2 regions of the Solibacillus sp. FSL W7-1464 genome follow, and region 1 is predicted to be linked to the other one. Evidence: riboswitches for the same ligand, from Rfam matches in the RefSeq annotation. Region 1 holds a riboswitch; the other holds the start of a gene.

Region 1 (7,504 bases):
AAGGGGCAACACCAGTGTCTGAAAATATTTCTGTGTTAATTGTGGATGACGAGGATCGAATTCGTCGTTTGTTAAAAATGTATTTAGAGCGTGAGGGCTATACAGTAGAAGAAGCGGAAAATGGAGAACAAGCACTTTCGATGGCGCTTGAAAAAGATTATCATTGTATTTTGTTGGATATTATGATGCCTGAAAAAGATGGTTTGGAAGTTTGTGCTGAACTGCGTGAAAAGAAAACAACGCCTATTATATTGTTGACGGCAAAAGGTGAAGAAGCAAACCGTGTACAAGGTTTTGAACTTGGTGCGGATGATTATATTGTGAAACCTTTTAGTCCGCGTGAAGTCGTGCTCCGTGTGAAAGCGATATTACGACGTTCAGCAGTGTTTGCACCTGTTTCCAATGCTTCATCTTCGAAGGATTTGGTTGTGTTCCCGCATTTAACAATCGACCATGATGCGCATCGCGTAACGGCAGATGGAACAGAAGTAAATTTAACACCGAAAGAATACGAATTATTATACTTTTTGGCGAAGGCACCGGATAAAGTATTCGACCGTGAGCAATTATTAAAAGAAGTATGGCATTATGATTTCTTTGGTGATCTGCGCACAGTGGATACACATGTAAAGCGTCTGCGTGAAAAACTGAACCGTGTCTCTGAAAATGCAGCAAAAATGATTGTTACGGTTTGGGGAGTAGGCTATAAATTCGAGGTTGTAAATGATTAGAATAGCAACAAGTATTGTCGGGAAGCTATGGGTAACCATTTTGCTTCTCGTTTCATTTGTCCTGTTTATTTTCACCATTTTCATGTTGGAGTTTCTTGAAAATTATCATAACGAACAGTCCGAGGCTTCATTAAGGCAAACAGCCGCAGCTATTGCGAGTATTATCGATGAGGAAGAAATTGATGATAAACAGTTTGCGATCATTTCGGAGCTGTTAACGGAAACGACCAATGTACTGATCGCCAAAAGTTCAGATGAAATATTGTATGCAAGACAAGAAGGCATCAATAAAGAAGAAATACAGAAAAAAATTATTAGCAGTAAAGCATTTGAAGAAGTATATGCATCTTCAGAGCCGATAGTAAAGGAACTGACGCTGCCTTCAAATCGGGAAGAAACGAGCAGCTCCAATTATATTGTATTAGGTTTCCCGCTGAAAAGTGTGGAAGATTTACATGGGGCCGTCTTTATATACAAAAATCCCGATGCATTACACCAGACGAGTAATGAAACGACAAAAATTGTTGTTTTAGCGGCAGCTATCGCATTTATATTGACGACAATTTTTGCATTTTTCCTTTCTTCTAAAATCACGCTTCCATTGCGTAAAATGAGAGAGCATGCATTTGAATTGGCAAAGGGCCGATTCGATTCGAAGATTGAAACGAAGCAAAACGATGAAATTGGTCAGCTTGCCGTTGCATTCAACCAGATGGGCCGCCAATTGAAGCATCATTTGGAAGTAATCAACCAGGAAAAAGAACAACTATCGAGCATTTTAACATCAATGACCGATTCCGTGATTACATTCAATCGCGATAAAACGATTTTAGTGAGCAATCCCCCTGCTGAACGACTACTGCAAAAATGGTTCGTTGAAAACGGGTTGGATAGTTCAAAACCAATACCGGATGAACTTTATCAAATGCTTGATCATGTATTGAATTTTGAAGATCAGCTGGACGAAGAGTTTGAAATGGGAAAATCCTATTACAGTATAACAATTAGTCCCCTTTACAGCAGGGATACAATACGTGGTGCGGTCGCTGTTATACGAGATAAAACCGAAGAGACAAAACTGGAAAAGCTTAAATCGGATTTCATCGCCAATGTTTCACATGAGCTCCGGACACCAATTGCCATGCTCCAAGGCTATTCTGAGGCAATTATTGATGGGGTTGTGACAACGGAAGAAGAACGTATTGATATGATTCGGGTAATATATGATGAATCACAGCGTATGAGCCGTCTCGTAACAGATTTGCTTGACTTGGCGCGGATGGAATCTGGACATATGACCCTGTATAAGGAAGACGTTCCGTTAGTTGCGGTTATTGAACGAATGACACATAAGTTTGACCAGACAGCGAAAGAAAAACATGTGCAACTGCTAATTGAAACAGACTTTTCGGATGATACCCTTATTTCGATTGATGAGGACCGCATCGAACAAGTGTTAACGAACCTGATCGACAATGCGATTCGCCATACACCTGCCGATGGATCAGTAACTGTTTCCATGACTAATGAGCAAAATTATGCAAAGTTTCAAATTAAGGATACAGGGCAGGGCATTCCCCAAGATGATTTGCCATATGTATTCGAACGGTTTTACAAAGCTGATAAAGCACGTACGCGTTCGAAAGGTGGAACGGGCTTAGGCTTGGCCATTACAAAGAACATTGTGGAAGCGCATAACGGCAGAATTTCTGTCGATAGTGTGGAACAGCAAGGAACAACCTTTACATTTTACTTGCCATTATCTTAATTTAATGGGGTAATGGATTTATGAGTACGAAAAGTTTATCATTTTGAATCGTTCAAAGTGATAGACTTTTCTTTTTAATTGATTAGTTCGTTCGCAAACAGATGATTAATGTAACTTTTTTGTTTCGGATACGACAAATTACGTGAATGGAGGTGGGATGGGTGCAGCAATCCATTTTCCATCGGTTATACGATACGTATCATCAGGATGTGTTTAATTTCTTGTTTTACTTAGTAAAAAATCGAACGGCAGCTGAGGATCTTGCCCATGAAGTATACGTTCGTGTATTAAAATCATACGACCGTTTCGAAGGGAAAAGTACCGAAAAAACTTGGCTGTTTTCAATAGCAAAAAATGTGGCGATCGATTATTTCAGAAAAAAACAAGTCCGTGATAAGCATGCATTTACAGCGTTTGACTGGGAGACAGAGCAACTCGTAAGCCCGGTCCCTTCACCTGAACAATTTACCGAATTAAATGATCAGCTTCATCAATTGCTGGTTGCATTGGAAGAATGTTCAGGAGATCAGAAAATGGTGATTATTATGCGGTTTATTCAGGAACTTTCAATTCAGGAAACAGCTGAAATATTAGGATGGACGACCGGAAAAGTGAAAACGACACAACACCGTGCTTTGAAAAATTTGAGGGTGCTATTGGAAGCGCAAGAAGGAAGGGAGGCGAATCCATTATGAAAAAGGAGCAATGGGATGAAAAAGAGATTGAACTTTTTCTGAAAAAAGCACCGAAAGTAACCGATCATCGTTCAAAAGATGAAGTATTTAATCGTTTAAAGGATGAAGGGGTATTTAATGAAGATCCGCCTCACATACAGCAAAACAATCAAAAAGGTATTCGCTGGGCACCATTATTCGTTTCGATCGCGTCCATATTTATAATTGTTTTAATCAGTGCACAGTTTATAGGTAACAATGATTCGGTTACTATGCAGAATGAAGCATTCGATCTTGCTACTCCGGATTCGGAAGAGAATATGACGATGAGTGCGAAGGAAGATGCGTCCACACAAACCGAGCGCGCCATGATCAACAGTTTCTCGACGGAAGCACAACCGGAGCAAACATTGGTCTATGAAAATGAGCTCGCGGACAACACATTATTTGAAATTGGCCTTGCAGGGGATGATGCAGAAAGTGTACCTGTGAGCATATTGATTCCAAATGAAGTTGTTGCCGAAAAAACGGGTAAAGAAAATCCGTCGAAACTGGAACTTTATAAAACATTCGGTCCATTGCTTGATGAGCAGTCACTCGGGTTCAACGAATATCATCCGTACAAGGGTGAATTGCGAGAAGAAGAGAACAGGCTTGTTCATACGCTACCGGAAGATCACCAATATGATGCCGGAACAGCGTCCTTATCAAATTATCTCGGTTCCCTTGTCGATACTTTCAGCGACGCATATACGGAAGTGAAAATTGAAAATACGTCCGGAAAACCGATTTACTTTGATCATGTAGGCGATGTAAATGAGCCGTTTTTATTAAATGATGAGAACGCTCAATATAATTATTTTATGTATCAGATGCGGAATGGGGCGGTCTATTTAAGTCCGAATTTCCGGATGAGCTTTACAAATGTGGAAGAAGCAATAAAAAATATGACGGTGGAAGCGAATGATATATACAGAACGGTTATATTGCCGGGCGTCTATTTGAAAGTGCAAGACACTGAGTCAATCGTTACGATTACATTTGAAGAGCCTTTAAACTTGGAAAATTATGAACCTGCTCAAGCAATGCGCATGATTGAAGGATTAATCATGACAGCGGCAAGTTTTGATAAACAGGTTAAATTTAAGAATATCGTACAGGAACAATGGGGCGGTTTTGACTTCACAAAACGATTAGAGAAGCCGATTGCGGCAAACCGAATTCACTATGAATTTCAATAATTCAAATAATTTTACTAGGAATTGTAAGCAATGGGCTTTACAATTCCTTTTTTTTAGATATAATAATAATTATAGCAAGGTAATTGCTACATAATTTCATATTGATTCATCTTCGGGGCAGGGTGTAACTCCCGACCGGCGGTAATAAAAGTTATAACCTCTGACCATTTACTTGGAGGAAGTTATGTCGAACTTTTCGAGCCCGCGAGCCACTTTTTGTGTGCAGGATTTGGTGCAATTCCAAAGCCGACAGTATAGTCTGGATGGGAGAAGGTGAAGGTACGGTCGTCATTTTTGAAAATGCCGTGCTTTGCAGTACTTATTTCTAATTCCTTATTTGTTAACGGAATATTTTTCGTATACAAAAAACAGGAATGGCTGCAAATGCACAGATAGACCCTTTATTTAAGTGTGCCTATTTCTCCCTTATGCTCTATTTTTAGCATAGGGGTTTTTTCATGAAATGATTTGATACGTCCTTTCTTCTTGCGAGATGGAATCAGCAAAGAGGAGAGATTTATATGCAAAAAAGAAGTTTGAAGTTACGGTCATTCGTAACAATCGCAATGCTGAGTGGGGTTTCATTTGTACTAATGTTGTTAAACTTCCCACTACCATGGTTCCCAGTGTTTTTACAAATTGATTTCAGTGATGTGCCAGCATTGATTGCGGCAATTACAATGGGACCTGTTGCGGGTATTTTAGTTGAACTTGTTAAAAATGTGCTTGACTGGATTTACACAGGGGCTCCTGAAGGAATTCCGGTAGGTCATATGGCGAACTTCGCTACAGGTGTGTTATTCATTTTACCAGCTTACTATATTTATAAAAAATTCCCTTCTGCAAAAGGGTTAATGACAGGCTTAGTTATTTCTACAGTTGTAATGTCACTGGGAATGGCGGCATTAAACTACGTGGCGTTCCTGCCGTTGTATACGTACTTACTAGGCTTCGAATATAATATGTACGAAACGATCGTATTGGGTATTTTACCGTTTAATATTGTTAAAGGAATTATGATGATTGTTGTCGTGACGATACTATACCGCTCGATGCGTGTATGGATTGAAAACCAGCGCAGACAATATTCAGCTTAAATTTTATAATAAATGATGGAGTGATGTCATTAAAGTGTTAACTTTATGACGTTGCTCCTTTTATATTTACTTTGACTATTGTCATTCTGTTATAGTACTGATATGATATTGTACATTGTTAAGAAAATTAGGACGTTTCATTAAAACACCATGAAATGACATCTTGGGAGAGAATATGATGGACAAGAAAATACCATTTTCAACCTATGCAGTAATCGGGACGATGCTGTTTGGGATGTTTTTTGGAGCAGGGAATTTAATATTTCCGATTCAAATGGGGCAATTGGCAGGGACAAATTATTGGTTCGCGCTAATTGGCTTTTTAGTTACAGCAATTGGTTTACCGTTTTTAGGAATTCTGGCGATCGGATTGTCGGGAAGCAATGGACTGCGTGATCTGGCGAGTAAAGTACATCCGATGTTTGGATTGTTTTTTGCATTGGCGTTGTATTTGACGATCGGACCGTTTTTTGCGATTCCGCGTACAGCAACAGTACCGTTTGTCGTGGGATTTGAACCGTTTATCGATCCTTCTCAGGCAGCATTGTGGCTGGCGGTATTCAGTTTTGTTTTTTTCGCGATCGTTTTTTACTTTTCGTTAAATCCGGCGAAAATAATGGACATTATCGGAAAGTACTTAACACCTGCCTTTTTAATCTTTTTATTTGTATTAATCGGCATTAGTCTGTTTTCTCCTATGGGGAAATTCGTTGAGCCTGCCGGAGCCTATATTAACGAGGCATTTATGACAGGTTTCAAAGAAGGTTATAATACGATGGATGCGCTTGCTTCGCTTGCATTCGGTATTGTAGTCATCCATGCCATTAAACGGACAGGTATTACAGATAAAAAAGAAATTGCAAAAGCGACTTGGAAATCGGGTATTTTTGCAATGGCATTAATGATGCTAATTTATGGTCTGATTGCTTATATGGGGGCCTCGAGTGTAACGGCTATAGGTACATTTGATAATGGCGGGCAAATTTTTGCTGCAGTTGCAGATCATTACTTCGGTTCTTACGGCGCGATTTTATTGGCAATTATTATTGTACTTGCCTGTTTGAAAACGAGTATCGGGCTCATTACTTCGTGCAGTGAGTTTTTCCATGAGGTGTTTCCGAAAATCAGCTATAAAACATTTGTAGTCATGTTATGTGTTGTTTCATTTATCATTGCAAACTTCGGTTTAACGAATATTATTACCTATGCGATTCCGGTGCTGATGTTCCTTTACCCGCTGGCAATTGTATTAATTCTATTGGCTCTTTTAGGACCGCTGTTTAACTATAAAAAGCCTGTATTTGCAGGGGCGATTTTACTTGTATTCTTTATTAGTATAATTGACGGCTACAATGCATTGATTGGAAGTGTACCGGCATTTGAATTGAGTGTGCTGTCATCTGTTTCTTCGTTCTACGCGGATTATTTACCGCTTTATTCCATTGGTTTAGGATGGATTGTTCCGGCTGTAGTGGGAGCGGTTATCGGATTATGTGTTCCGAACACTAGTAATGATGTAAATACGAATTAAAAAATGTGTGTGTAAAAGGAGAAAATCCTTTTACACACACATTTTCTGTTTAGTGGATATTTTGTTTTTTGAAGCTGCCGCCTTTAACTTCAACCACTTCATAAACAGTCACAAAGGCATTCGGATCGATTTCACGAATGATTAACTTTATTTTACTTTCTTCCATCCGGTTGATTACGCATGTAATTTCCTGGAATTCCTGATTGGAGTAAGCACCGTATACCGTATTGAATGTCGCGCTTCGTCCTAAACGGTCACGGATTGTTTCGACCATTTTAACGGGTTCTTTTGTAATGATTTTATACGTTTTGGAACCGCTTAGTCCTTCTTCAACGATTAAAATAACTTTTGATGCGATATAGTACGCAATCGCTGATAATAATGCACCTTTAAATCCGAAAACAAACGATACAACAATGAAAACGAAAAAGTTTAAAAATAGAATGAGGTCACTTGTACTGA
Region 2 (7,504 bases), 790 kb from region 1:
ATCTTTAAACGGCCTTTTGATACTTCTGTAATGGATTGCATTACCTGATAACCATGATTTGGGCGCATTAACGCCAATAACACATAATACATTGCTTCAGTCATCGGTCCGCCATTGTAAGACATATTCATTCCTCCACCTATTATGTCACGCGATATATCGTATAACGTAATAGTAATATACAGGAAATAATTTGTAAACTTGTTATTGAAAGCAATGAAAAAAACCACCCCAAAATTTTGGAGTGGCGTACACTATTCTATATTAAAACATTTTATTCAAGTTGGCCATTTCAATTGCGGACATTGCGCTGTCATAGCCTTTATTGCCTGCTTTTGTACCAGCACGTTCGATCGCCTGTTCGATATTTTCAGTTGTGACAATGCCGAAAATTACCGGAACTCCTGTATCCAGGCCTGCTTTTGCAATTCCTTTCGCTGCCTCGTTGCATACATAATCATAATGTGTTGTTGATCCGCGAATGACCGTACCTAATCCGATTACTGCATCATAATTATTTGTTTCAGCCATTTTCTTCGCCACAAACGGTACTTCAAAGGCACCAGGTACCCATGCTGTATCAATGTTTGCTTCTTCAACACCGTGACGTTTCAAGCCATCGAGTGCACCACTTAATAATTTATCATTAATAAATTCATTGAATCGCCCTACGACAATTCCGATTTTCAAATCTGTTCCGACTAATTGTGCTTCAAATATTTTTCCCATTTTAATTGCTCCTTTTTATACCAATACGGTAGTTAATTTTATATATTGAACTAAGTCTTCGATAGTAATAAATTTCAGTTTATGTTTTTGTGCCAGCTTTTCGAGCTGCGGCATGCGTGCCATTGAACCATCTTCGTTCATAATTTCACAGATGACCGCGACTTCATTTGAATCGCAAAGCTTTGCCAGATCGACGCCTGCTTCCGTATGCCCGCGACGCTCCAACACGCCTCCCTGTTTTGCAATGAGCGGGAACACATGGCCAGGACGATGAAAATGCTCCGGTTTTGTTGCAGGATCCAGTAATGCTAACATCGTTTTAGAACGCTCAAATGCACTAATACCTGTCGTTGTTTGGATATGATCGATACTAATCGTAAAAGCCGTTTGATATGTATCGGTATTGCTTTGCACCATTGGATGAAGAGAAAGTCTTTCTGCAATTGCAGATGAAATTGGTGTACAAATTAACCCTCTTCCATGAAGTGCCATGAAATTAATATTTTCCGGTGTAGCGAATTCTCCTAAAACTAGAAAATCCCCTTCATTTTCACGGTTCTCGTCATCTGACACAATAATAATCTCGCCGTTTTTCAATGCCTGAATTGCTTCTTCAATCGTATTCATTTTGTACCACTCCTTTAAAATCCTGTACGTTGCAATAAGTCCATTGTTATCGTACTTCCCGTTTGATTTTGTAAATGTTTTTTTACATATTTACCGATTAGATCTGTTTCAATGTTCACAACATCTCCCGGCTTTTTATAGCCTAATACAGTCTGCTCATACGTATGAGGGATTAAGGAAATGGTAATGAATGTGTCGGTCACATCAAAAATTGTTAAACTCGTGCCGTCCACTGTAATTGAGCCTTTCTTAATACATTCTGCAATCAAATGCTTTTCCATTGCCAGGTCAATATAAACGGCATTGGCAACAGGTCTTTTACGTTGTATTGTCGCAATCCCATCAACATGGCCCGAAACAATATGCCCGCCAAAACGACCATTCGCCGACATCGCCCGTTCCAGATTGACAGGCATTCCTGCTGCTAATTGCTGGAGGCTTGTTGCTTTGACCGTTTCTGGCATGACGTCCGCCAAAAATACGGATGGCGAGAATTGTTTCACTGTCAGACAGACACCGTTAACGGCAATGCTGTCCCCGAGTTGAACATCCTCTAAAATTTTGCTTGCGCGAATGGCTAGTTCCATCGCTTGTGTGGACTGGCTGATCGTTTCAACCGTTCCCAGTTCTTCAATGATTCCTGTAAACATCCTGCTCACCTCTTTTTAAAATTAAAAAAAGAACCCCGATTGAATTCGGAGTTCGATGAGAGGAAAATTGAGCATCATCAAATAAGCTTTTTGAACATAATTTTCAAAAAACTGCTGACATTGCTTCCTTCTCCCATCCAGACTGTAACTGTCGGCTTTGGACTCGCACCAAATCCTGCACACATAAAGTGGCTCACGGGCTTAGAGATCTACTCATCACCGTCGATTGGGAATTTCACCCGACCCCGAAGGAAATTATTCTTTTCATGGAAATAAAAAAATCCCGTCACAAGGCGCGACAGGAAAAGTGTATAGCAAAAAATCACATTTAAAATCAAATTTTTTAAAATGTGTTGCTATTCCTTCTCCCATCCAGACTATAACTGTCGGCTTTGGATTTGCACCAAAATCCTGCACACATAAAGTGGCTCACGGGCTTAGAGTTCAACTCATCACCGTCGATTGGGAATTTCACCCGACCCCGAAGGAAATTATTTTATTTGAAAGTTATTGTAACATACATAATTTAAAAAGCTAATAGTATTTTAGCACCTACTTACTTTTTGTTCCCTCAATCCTTTTACCTTACCCCTCTATTAAATTAAAATTTTGAAACTTTCTTCAAGGCAATACGTAGAAGAATATACATAATATTACAGTAATAGAAAAGGAGTTATTGCAAGCTGATTTTAAGTGTCTTTCATTTGCTTAGTTGCTTTTTTTCAAGTAATTCATCTATAAAACATAGTGTCGGATAATCTTCAGTATTATAAAAAATAAATACCTTTTTTAATGGTAATGGAGGCTTTTATGGCAAATAATTCACAGTCGAATAAATATTTTATCTTTCTGGAACTATTGTTCTATGTAGTTTTACCTTATGCGATATGGAAGTTTGGACGAGAGCCTCTTGGTGACTATGCCGCAATGCTGCTGTCCACTGTTCCCGGGATCATTTATACGGTTTACCGCTTTGCGAAAGATCGTCAGTTTAATGTGACGGGATTGTTTATTTTAGGTTCGATGCTTATTGGTACTACGGTTGATCTGCTGTCGGGTTCAGCCGAGCAGATGATTTGGAATAACGTATATTTAGGTCTTTTTTATACGTTTCTATTTGTCATTTTATTCATTGTGAAGCAGCCTATTTCTCTGTATATTGCAGTCGATTTTGCTTATCTGCAAGGCTATTCACGAAAGGACAGTAAGGCGTTATTCTTCCAAAAAGGGATTTTCCGGTGGTTTCAGCTGATCCAGATTGTGTTCATTATCCGAGGACTAGTTATGGCAGGAATTACGGTCTATCTTTTACGGAAGTTTGGAATTGACAGTTATGGTGACATGCTGATTTATAAACGAGTAGCGGTTTGGGTATTTTCCGGTATTTTAACGGGGATGTTCTTTTACATTAGTGTTGTTGTACAAAAATATACGAAACGATTACAGGAAAAGAATGAGCAAAATATAAAAGAACCGGAAGTTGTTACGGAATAATTATTTTATAATTTTTTGAACCTTTCTCTCCTCCTGTTTGTATAGTCATTGAAAGCATTAAAAATGGAAGTACGATATGTATTCCAAATTCAACGAGGTGAGGGGTAATGCTTATGGGTACCGGTTTTAAAGTTTCGTTAATTGCTGTTGCGGTTGAGATGATAGTTTTATTTTCAATTTTGATTCCTTTTTTCAAGAAACATATTGTTAGGGAAAACAAGAAGATCAATTATGCTAAGACAACTATCTTTTTGCGCTGGAATGTATTTGATGCGGTTACTTTAATTCTAGCTGTGTACACAATCGTCTGTGTGCAAGCTCTTAACATATTACTTTCATTTGGCGAAACAATTGAAAATTCCTATGTTCAGTTTTTTACTAACCAGGCGCAGGCATGGGTTATTGTAATGGTTGTCTATTTAGTCATGCGTATTTCAGCTGTACTAAAAAGTATTAAAGCCCGTTTTGGTGACATTTATGATGGCGAGCAATGAGGAACTGATGACCGCTTTTCAAATTGGCGATAAAGATGCATTGGCACAGCTTTACGCTCAATTGCATGAACCACTTTACTGTTTTTTGTACCGCTACACAAAGGATGAGCAACTGAGTGTTGATATTGTCCACGACAGCTTTGAATTGCTGCAAACAAAAAAGGATCAGTATGACCAGCAACGAGGTAAGGTGAAGGCCTTCTTATTTCAGATTGCCTACCGTCTAATGATAAATAAGTTGAACAGACGTAAGCGATGGCAAACACTCATGCCGTTTCTTGTACCCATTCAGAAAAAGACACTGCAAGCTGAGGACACATTGGTCATTCAACAGGCGATTTCCAACTTGCCGGATAAACAGCGGGCAGTAATTTTGCTTGCATTCTATGAAGATTTACCGCAGGAAGACATCTCCTTAATTTTAGATATCCCGGTCGGAACGGTGAAATCACGGCTGCATCATGCTATAAAGACTTTAAAAGCTGAATTAAAGGAGGATTTCCACCATGAACGAGGAATTTAATAAGGAAAAAGAGCTTTCCAATATGCTTGATTCTTATAAATTTGACATACCCGTAACAAAACTTGCGCAAAAACAGTCCACTTTTCAGAGGTTCATTCGCTACCTAGGTTCTCCTTCAAAAGATCCTTTAGAAAATTGCACGAATCAATCAAACGGGTATTTATTTTTCAATATTTTCCCTGTAGTTTGTGGTTTGTTTTTAGCAATCTTACAAGTATTTTTATTGAACTGACGCTCCTGCGGGAATGATTAAAATGGTAAGCCGGGGAAATATTAATGAGAATTTGAATAAGGTGCGAACTGTTGTATTATCGACATTTTGCACTTTTTTTGATGCCAGCTTTTATTAGAAGAAATTTGTTTATTTTAGCACTTCTGCAGCTGATTTTAGAAAAGTCGGCATGTATATTAGCTGATTCGGACCTGATATTAGCATATCCCGCTTCTTTATTAGAAGAACCGCAATTTATTAGAAAATTTGCAGGTATATTAGCACATTTAAAATTTTATTAGAAAACCCTCACTCTACAAAAAAAACTTGCTAAAAAGCTGCTCCACTTTTTTCGCAAGTTAATCTATCATTTTACTATTAATTTAGACGTTCGTCAATGAGCGCTTCCATATCACTTGCAATCGTTTCATATGGAACACCATCTTCTCCTGTGCCATAACCTGAATAGTTTTTCACGGCGATTCCTTTTTCATCCACCAGGAAAAATGTATCGGCGTGGATCACTTGATCGTCTCCTTCAATTGACTGGACAGGTGTTTTAAATGAGTTTCTGGCAAATTGTTCGATAAATTTCTGATCGTATCCTGTCAGCATATGCCATTTTGATTCGTCTACCGGTGTATGGCGCGATAAGTATTCTGTCAAACGCTCCGGTGTGTCGTAGTCCGGATCAATGGAAAACGCGACAATTTTATAATCTTCCAGCCCTTTTTTCTCCAGATGGTCCTGCACACGCGTCATATTCATCGTCATTGGCGAGCAGATCGTTGTACAGCTTGTGAAGATGAACATCGCCAGCCATGGTTCCCCTTTTAAACTTTCCAGTGTCACTTCATTGTTCCGATGGTCGGTCATTGTAAATCCACTGATTTCAAAGTTGGTCGTCGGTTTAAACTGATAATTGCTGCATGCAGTAAGAACTGTTGCTGCCAAGAGCATAAGTGCGAATATTATTTTTTTCGTTTTCATTTCTCTCTCTCCACTCTTTGAACATTACTCTCATCTTACCCAATATTTAGTATATTCTCAATAGTTATCGGCAGAAAGTATGTGTGTCAACATTGTGAAGAATTACTCATGTTCTGTCTGCAGGATGATGTAATGATACGAGTGCTGTATGAATTGCTTCAAGTTTTGTCTCTATCCGATACAGCAAATAAAAGGAGATAAAGATCGGAAACGTCACTTCCTGAAGAATGGCAATCCACTGGTCCATTAAAATCCCTCCCTCTATTCATTTAAAGAGACCGGAAAAGCATTACACTTTACCGGCCTTGTACGATTAGCTGTTCAGTTTAAATTCCGTTACATTACGTTCAACGATACTCGCAGACTTTTTTACATTGAACAAAAATCCGTCTTTCGAAAATACTTCCTGATCAATAATTGTCTGCATTGCTGCATTCACTTCAGCCTCCGTTAAATTCGGCTTCGGATCATTAATACTGATCGTCATCGTATTTCCTGCAATGTTGGCAAATGTTAATTGCAGAACTTGTGCCATACGCTCACCTCCATTCTTTTATTGAATCCGGTTAACCTGTAATCAGTTCTTTCTGCGTTTTCACAGATTCGATATAATCGTGATCTGTTAAGCCGACGATGGTTGTTCCTACTGTGTACAGCTGTTCGGCAGTAGCATATCTTTCCACGTTACGGAATGTTGAACTTTTAATAATCGGCTCATTAAATTCATCCATGCCTGTCTGATAAAATACTGTCAACGTTGCATTTAAAAATCCGAATTCGTTCATGTTTCTCACCTCCTTGCCCTATATATGTCATGAATTACCGGAAAAAGGGACAATGACGATGAAAAAATTTACAAAACCTTATATAATAGACAATAATGAGGTTTATCCCCAATAGTTTAGTAGAAGAATTTCGTAGACAATATTAAGTAATGAGGTGAACATTGTGGGCTTAGATGGCTGGTTTTTATGGTTTATTTTATTTTGGGTAGTAGTATTGATCTCGCTTATGGGAATCGGCGGCTTTTTCATGTTCCGCAAGTTTTTGAAGGCAATGCCGAAACAGGACGGAAAATCGGATTTAGACTGGCAGAACATATACTTAGATAAAACGATTCACCTTTGGGGTGAAGAGGAAAAAAAATTACTTACCGAGCTTGTCGATCCTGTGCCAGAGCTATTCCGTCAAGTCGCAAAAGAAAAGATTGCCGGTAAAATCGGTGAAATTGCACTAGACGAGCATGCCTCAAAAATCGACTTGGACCTAATCATTCGCGGCTATATTATTGCTTCGCCCAAACGCGATCATAAGTTTTTACGTAAAAAACTCAATGAAATGAAAATTGATACGACGAACTATGACCACTTATTTGAAGCATAGGAACAAAAGCGCTAAAGCGCCCGTTCAACTCCGAGGGGGCATAACGCCACGTCCTTGTGGCATGCCCCCAATGACTCACATCGTGTGAGCCGCAAGACTTGGAAGGCCCGTCGCAAAAGTAAACGGTTCACCACTTTTGCACGAAGGGACTGAAATGACCGAGGAGTTGGCGCTTTAGCCTGGACGTGGACAAAAATTTAGTTTCATGTTATCCACAGCGCGATAGTATATAATTTCCTTCACAGAAAAAAAGACTGTCTTTAAAAGTATATAACTTTTAGAGACAGTCTTTTCTATGCGGCAATATGCGATTTTTCAAGCTTCTTATATTTGATAAGCATACCGATTCGCCACGGCAAAATCATCGAGAACGCCAGGATGAAAAACATGCCTGCCAGTTCGC

What was found. A riboswitch is a leader RNA that binds a small molecule or an ion and turns the genes downstream of it on or off. The one in region 1 is predicted to bind FMN.
Region 2: linked by a shared signal. The riboswitch ahead of ribE (riboflavin synthase) and the one ahead of MKZ25_RS06090 (ECF transporter S component) in region 1 are both predicted to bind FMN.

The regions. Positions count from the first base shown of each region.
Region 1 covers NZ_JBBORC010000001.1:1,275,687-1,283,190, forward strand. Annotated here, with positions in the region: gene MKZ25_RS06070 (response regulator transcription factor) at 15-731, shown strand; gene MKZ25_RS06075 (ATP-binding protein) at 724-2,499, shown strand; gene MKZ25_RS06080 (RNA polymerase sigma factor SigX) at 2,661-3,194, shown strand; gene MKZ25_RS06085 (hypothetical protein) at 3,191-4,414, shown strand; FMN riboswitch at 4,519-4,693, shown strand; gene MKZ25_RS06090 (ECF transporter S component) at 4,936-5,511, shown strand; gene brnQ (branched-chain amino acid transport system II carrier protein) at 5,690-7,042, shown strand; gene MKZ25_RS06100 (YitT family protein) at 7,092-7,504, opposite strand, start outside.
Region 2 covers NZ_JBBORC010000001.1:2,065,243-2,072,746, forward strand. Annotated here, with positions in the region: gene MKZ25_RS10055 (PadR family transcriptional regulator) at 1-125, opposite strand, end outside; gene ribH (6,7-dimethyl-8-ribityllumazine synthase) at 265-729, opposite strand; partial or broken gene ribB (3,4-dihydroxy-2-butanone-4-phosphate synthase) at 748-1,356, opposite strand; gene ribE (riboflavin synthase) at 1,371-2,006, opposite strand; FMN riboswitch at 2,128-2,263, opposite strand; FMN riboswitch at 2,363-2,499, opposite strand; gene MKZ25_RS10075 (VC0807 family protein) at 2,817-3,500, shown strand; gene MKZ25_RS10080 (group-specific protein) at 3,614-3,994, shown strand; gene MKZ25_RS10085 (RNA polymerase sigma factor) at 3,978-4,517, shown strand; gene MKZ25_RS10090 (hypothetical protein) at 4,501-4,749, shown strand; gene MKZ25_RS10095 (SCO family protein) at 5,107-5,718, opposite strand; gene MKZ25_RS10100 (YvrJ family protein) at 5,825-5,965, opposite strand; gene MKZ25_RS10105 (DUF2922 domain-containing protein) at 6,032-6,253, opposite strand; gene MKZ25_RS10110 (DUF1659 domain-containing protein) at 6,285-6,503, opposite strand; gene MKZ25_RS10115 (DUF2621 domain-containing protein) at 6,667-7,101, shown strand; gene MKZ25_RS10120 (CcdC family protein) at 7,395-7,504, opposite strand, start outside.